Linked DNA regions of Duganella zoogloeoides. The protein of the gene in region 1 interacts with the protein of each later gene in a pairwise test. Links are inferred from orthologs where the notes say so. Each region holds a gene or a part of one and is shown on either strand. Other genes may lie near its edges.

Region 1 (3,172 bases):
ATCGAAAACGACGAACTGGCCCGCGCGCCGCGCATTGTCGCCACCGAAGACGGCCACGTTTTTATTGGCGAAGGCGACAAGGCTTATGTGCGTGGCGATCTCGGCGGCGCCACCACGTTCCAGGTGTATCGCCCGGGCCGGCCATTGAAAGACCCGGACAGCGGCCAGGTGATCGCCCACGAAGCCTATTATTTAGGCACGGTGACGGTGCAGCCGGCCGCGCCCGGCAGCGACGTGCACACGGCGCGCGTGACCAGCACCAAGGAGGAAATGGGCAAGGGCGACCAGTTGAAACCGCTGGCGCCGGCGCCGGCGCAAAACTACGCACCGCACGTACCCGCCACGCGGATCGATGCGAAGGTGCTGGCCGTGCATGGCGGCGTCACGTATGCCGGGCGGCACCAGGTGGTCAGCATTAATCGCGGCAAGCTTGACGGACTCGACATCGGCTCGGTGCTGCGCCTGTACCATGCGGGAAGAACTGTGCGCGACGCGACCGCCCCCACGGGCTGGTTTGGCCGCGAACAGCAGGTCAGGTTGCCCGACGAACAGGTGGGCAGCCTGTTTATCTTCCGCGTGTTCGGCCGCGTGTCTTACGGCCTGATCATGCAGGCGACAGCGCCCGTGGTCGTGGGCGACGCCGCCACCTCGCCGGAGTGAGAACCTATGTCAGCAGGGAGCAGGCAGCAGATTGCGATGGATCTGCATCGGGGCCAAGGCGCGAGGAAGAAGCATGGTCTTCCATGCGATGACGAGCAACGCCGGCCCCGTTGGCGAGACGCGCAAGCAGCGCCTTGCTCGCTGCTGAGATAGGTTCTCGATCACGCCGTGCAAGCCACGGAATCTTCTCTACTCCCCACGGCGTCCGCGCTGGCGGCCTGGCTGCGCCTGGAGCAAACCGGCGGCGTGGGCCTGATGACGGCGCACGCGCTGCTCGAACGCTTCGGCACGCCGGAAGCGATCTTCCAGGCCGGGTACGATGCGCTGCGCGCCGTCGTCAAGCCCGTCAGGGCCCGCGCCCTGCTGGCACCGCCGTCCGCCAATCTCGATCCGCAAGTGGACGCGGTGCAAGCCTGGCGCGCCCAGCCGGGTAACCTGCTGCTTACCTACGATCATCCCGAATATCCGGCGCTGCTGCGGCAGATTGCCGCCGCGCCGCTCATGCTGTACGTCAAGGGCAACCCCGCGCTGCTGCACCGCCTGTCGGTGGCCATGGTGGGCTCGCGCAATGCCAGCCTGATGGGCATGCAGAACGCCGAGCGCATGGCGCGCGCGCTGTCGGAGGCGAGCGTGACCATCGTCTCCGGGCTGGCGCTGGGCATCGACGCTGCCGCCCACGCGGGCGGACTGGCGGGCGCGGGCGGTACCGTGGCCGTGATTGGCACCGGCGCCGACCGTATCTATCCGGCCAGCAACGAGGCGCTGGCGCGCCGCATCGCCGAGCAGGGCTGCATCGTCAGCGAATATGCGCTGGGCACACCACCCCTGCGCGACAACTTCCCAAGGCGTAATCGCGTGATCAGCGGCCTGGCGCGCGCGGTGCTGGTGGTGGAGGCGGCCGCCAGGTCCGGTTCGCTGATCACGGCGCGGCTGGCCGTCGCCCAGGACCGCGACGTGTATGCCATGCCGGGCTCGGTCCACGCAACCTTGTCGAAAGGCTGCCACCGCCTGATCCGCGATGGCGCCAAGCTGGTGGAGACGGCGGCCGACGTGTTGTCGGAATTGAATATGGGGGTTGATGCGATGGCAACAGGGTCGCATTTTGACGACAGTTTTGTCGATCGCGTGCTGATCGCCATGGGCGACGAACCGATCCGCGCCGAGGCCCTGGCTGTGCACTTGCAGCAATCCGCTGCCGAACTGCAAGGGCAGCTGCTGGCGCTGGAGCTCGCCGGCTTGCTGGAAAGGTTGCCGGGCGGCTGGTTTCAGCGCCTGCGTTCGTAAATAGTGTTGCACACGGTAAATGGGGCGCTACTTGTGCCCGATCTGTTTTAACTGATAGAGTAGAGCCATGTTCGACATCCTAGTTTATCTCTACGAGACGTATTACCGTCCCGATGCCTGCCCGGAACCGGAGGCATTGGCCAAGAAGCTGTCGGCTGTCGGTTTTGACGACGTCGAGATCTCCGAGGCGCTGGTATGGCTTAACGATCTCACGGCCATGGCCGGCGTCGAGCACTCGCTCACCGCCGCTTCCACCGGCATGCGGATTTACGTCGACGAAGAGCGCGATGTGCTGGGCACCGATGCAATCGGTTTCATCCAGTTCCTCGAATCGGCCAAGGTACTCACGCCGCTGCAGCGCGAAATCGTCATCGAGCGCGCGTTGTCGCTGGAAGAAGCGCCGGTATCGCTGGGCCAGCTGAAGGTGATCGTGCTGATGCTGCTGTGGAGCCAGGGCAAGGAACCGGACGCACTGATGTTCGATGACCTTTTTGGCGCCGACGACGACGCTCCTCCCCGTCTTCTCCACTAGGCAAACCCGCGTGTACCGTTAGCCGCCGCGCCGTCATACCCGCGCAGGCGGGTATCCAATTTTCACGCTATCATTCCGACAACACTGTCACGCCACCCCCTTGCCATCGGCGACGCAAAAGTGCAGACTGCGGCGCGATCCATGTATGATGCGCATGCTAAACCACCCCAAGTGTTAAAAAACGAGATACCAAATATGAGCAAAACCCTCATCATCGCCGAGAAGCCATCTGTCGCGAACGACATCGCGAAGACGCTTGGCGGCTTTACCAAGCACGATGAGTACTTTGAATCCGACGAGTACGTGCTGTCCTCCGCCGTCGGTCACCTGCTGGAAATTGCCGTGCCGGAAGAGTACGACGTCAAGCGCGGCAAATGGAGCTTTGCCCACCTGCCGATGATCCCGCCGTACTTCGCGCTCAATCCGATCGCCAAGACCGAATCGCGCCTCAAGGTACTGAACAAGCTGATCAAGCGTAAAGACGTGTCCGCCCTGATCAACGCCTGCGATGCCGGGCGCGAAGGGGAACTGATTTTCCGCCTGATCGCGCAAAACGCCAAGGCCAAGCAGCCTGTGAAACGCCTGTGGCTGCAATCGATGACGCCGGGCGCGATCCGCGACGGCTTTACCCAGTTGCGCAGCGACGAAGAAATGATGCCGCTGGCCGATGCCGCCCGTTGCCGCTCGGAAGCCGAC
Region 2 (3,285 bases), 240 kb from region 1 along the record:
ACAAACCACGGATCAGCTTGCCATCGACCGAGCGCACCTGCTGCGCCAGCACGGTCACGCTGTCTTCCAGCGCATGGTCGAACGGTTGGTTGGCGATCGACTTGGCCACCAGGTACGTAATCGCGATGCTCATCGGCCACAGCAGCAGCAGCGGCGCCAGCATCCAGTCGAGGATCTCGCCGAACAGCGAGCGTTGCATGCTCTCGTCGGGCTCGACGACAGGCGGCTGGTACTCGGGGGCGTCGTCTCCCGCGTCGGCCGCCCGGTCGCTCACTTGACCGCGTCTCCGGCGTCGACGGCGACAGCCTTCGCTTCAGAATATTTTTCCAGGCAATAGCCGAGGCCGCGCACGGTGACGATGCGCACGCCGCCCACCTCGATCTTCTTGCGCAGCCGGTGCACATACACCTCGATGGCGTTGTTGCTCACCTCTTCTCCCCATTCGCACAGGTGATCGACCAGTTGCTCCTTGGAAACCAGGCGGCCGGTGCGGGCCAGCAGAATTTCCAGCAAGCCCAGCTCGCGCGCCGACAGGTCCAGCATCTGCTCGTTGATATAGGCGCTGCGGCCCACCTGGTCGTACGACAGCGGACCGTGCTTGATCACGGTGGCGCCACCGCCCGCGCCACGGCGGGTGAGGGCGCGCACCCGCGCTTCGAGTTCCGACAGCGCAAACGGCTTGGCCATGTAGTCGTCGGCGCCCAGGTCGAGGCCGTTGACACGCTGCTCGATCGAATCGGCGGCGGTCAGGATCAGCACCGGCAGCAGCGAACCGCGCGAGCGCAAGCGGCGCAGCACTTCCAGACCCGACAGCTTGGGCAGGCCCAGGTCGAGGATCAACAGATCGAATTCCTGGGTGGAGAGGGCGGTATCGGCCTCCTGGCCGTTGCGCACGCAATCGATGGCGTAGCCGGACTGGCGCAGCGAGCGGGTGAGCCCGTCGGCGAGAACGCCGTCATCTTCGGCAAGTAATATACGCATGTGGATACTCCGGGTGCACTGGGGCAAAGACTCAAGCCGGTATTGTGTTGGATTTTTTGCTTGCTGGCGAATTTTTGCACGGCGCCCGGGCGCCGCCAAAATTAATCGACATTTCAATCAAATCGCGCTTGCGCTTATCACTGTTTTTTTATACAGTACTACCTGTACCGACAAATTGTCACCACCAACTGGTTGAAAGCACATTATGGACGATAAAAAAGCTGTAGTACCCGCATCCGAGAAAGCCAAGGCGCTGGCCGCCGCGCTGGCTCAGATTGAGAAGCAGTTCGGCAAAGGTTCCGTCATGCGCATGGATGCCAGTGCGCCGATCGAAGAAGTACAGGTGGTCTCCACCGGTTCGCTGGGCCTGGACGTGGCGCTGGGCGTCGGCGGCCTGCCGCGCGGTCGCGTGGTGGAAATCTACGGCCCTGAATCCTCGGGCAAAACCACGCTCACCTTGCAAACCATCGCGGAAATGCAAAAACTGGGCGGCACCTGCGCGTTTATCGACGCCGAGCACGCACTGGACGTCACGTACGCGCAAAAGCTGGGCGTCAACCTGAGCGATCTGCTGATCTCGCAACCGGACACCGGCGAACAAGCGCTGGAAATCTGCGACGCCCTGGTGCGTTCCGGTTCGGTGGACATGGTCGTGATCGACTCGGTCGCCGCGCTGACCCCGCGCGCCGAGATCGAAGGCGACATGGGCGATTCGCTGCCAGGTTTGCAGGCACGTTTGATGTCGCAAGCACTGCGCAAGCTTACCGGTTCGATCAACCGCACCAACACCCTGGTCATCTTCATCAACCAGATCCGCATGAAAATCGGCGTCATGTTCGGCAGCCCGGAAACCACCACCGGCGGTAACGCGCTGAAGTTCTACGCCTCCGTGCGCCTGGACATCCGCCGTACCGGTTCGATCAAGTCCGGCGACGAAGTCATCGGTAACGAAACCAAGGTCAAGGTCGTCAAGAACAAGATCGCGCCACCGTTCAAGGAAGCGCACTTCGACATCCTGTACGGCGCCGGCACCTCGCGCGAAGGCGAAATCCTGGACCTGGGCGTGGAAGCGAAGATCGTCGAGAAATCGGGTTCGTGGTACAGCTACAACGGCGAACGCGTCGGCCAAGGCAAGGACAACGCCCGCATCTTCCTGCAAGAGCGCCCGCAACTGGCGTGGGAAATCGAAAACCGCGTGCGCGAATCGCTGGGCGTACGCTCGCTGCCGCCACTGGCGCCAGTGGCCGCTGAAAAGCCTGATACTGTCGTCAAGCTCAAGCCTTCCAAGGGCGAAGCTGACGCGGCGTAAGTCTTAACAGTTAGCAGTCGAGCCGTCACCCCCCCGCTTTCGCGAGGGTGACGGTTCTCACCTCAAAGTTCAGAGGTTCCCCATGCCCCGTCCCCCCCTCAGCCTCAAAGGTCGCGCCCTGCGCTACCTGTCCCAGCGCGAGCACAGCCGTCTCGAACTGTCACGCAAGCTCGCACGCTATGCCGAAGACACCGACGACATCGACGCCTTGCTCGACCTGCTCGAAAAAAACAACTGGCTGTCGCAAGAACGTTTTTCCGAATCGCTGATCCACCGCCGTTCTGCCCGCTTTGGCAACGCCCGCATCATGGCCGAGCTGCAAAGCCACGGCGTACAGGGCGAAGCGCTGCAAGGCCTCAAGGAAAGCCTGGCCGACACCGAGACCGCGCGCTGCTGCGAGATCTGGGAACGCAAGTTCGGCGAAGTGGCCACCGACCCCGAAGGACGCAACAAGCAAATGCGCTTCCTGCTGCAACGCGGCTTCTCCCAGCGCGCCATTCGCACCGCCATGAAGGGTACGGCCGATTTCGACCAGTGATTGCCGATATTTCCAGTGTGAATGCCTGTAAATACCCCTGCCAGCGCCAACGGTTTATCGCCAGATGTCATATGACACGTATCAACTCGGTCTGGGGTGTGCTACACTTTTACGGTTTTTGCAGCACCGTGGGTGCGGTGGTTGTCCGTAGAAGCTACGACAACGTATATTTTTTATAAGAGAAATGTACAGGGCTGCTAACTAATCATGCCGCGCGAGCGGTATTCATCTTATGTCATTGTCGATTCCTGTTCCTCGTCGTGCGTCCCGCACGCGCGCGATCGCCGCCAGAGCGTGTACACGCCATGGCGGACCGCATGGTATCGATGCCGGTTACACCCTCCTCATGCACCCCCCGATTTGCCTTGCCGCCAGTACGATCAGCGACCGGGCCATAGTTTTACCCGAGCATCACACTATTCCGCAGTCTTAATCGATTTTTACACATCAGCATCAG

The links.
Region 2: the proteins of dprA (region 1) and recA interact in binary tests that used the Bacillus subtilis proteins (3 or more experiments, as listed by UniProt). The link is inferred for Duganella zoogloeoides from one-to-one orthologs.

What each region holds. Positions count from the first base shown.
Region 1 is NZ_CP140152.1:508,797-511,968, forward strand. The notes cover bases 34-2,886. They hold dprA (DNA-processing protein DprA), read left to right. Parts: upstream 34-828; coding sequence 829-1,944; downstream 1,945-2,886. Other genes in these bases: SR858_RS02300 (LysM peptidoglycan-binding domain-containing protein), read left to right, coding at 34-660; SR858_RS02310 (DUF494 family protein), read left to right, coding at 2,012-2,476; SR858_RS02315 (DNA topoisomerase III), read left to right, coding at 2,672-2,886. Also shown: more of SR858_RS02300, read left to right, coding at 1-33; more of SR858_RS02315, read left to right, coding at 2,887-3,172. UniProt on the Bacillus subtilis protein: Protein that helps load RecA onto ssDNA during transformation. Binds cooperatively to circular ssDNA, is able to bridge different segments of DNA. Favors the loading of RecA onto SsbA- or SsbB-coated ssDNA and formation of RecA-DNA filaments.
Region 2 is NZ_CP140152.1:266,424-269,708, forward strand. What follows is about bases 273-3,238. They hold recA (recombinase RecA), read left to right. Parts: upstream 273-1,186; coding sequence 1,187-2,290; downstream 2,291-3,238. Other genes in these bases: SR858_RS01215 (sensor histidine kinase), read right to left, coding at 273-274; SR858_RS01220 (response regulator), read right to left, coding at 273-981; recX (recombination regulator RecX), read left to right, coding at 2,373-2,828. Outside these bases: more of SR858_RS01215, read right to left, coding at 1-272; more of SR858_RS01220, read right to left, coding at 271-272. UniProt on the Bacillus subtilis protein: Multifunctional protein involved in homologous recombination, DNA repair and competence.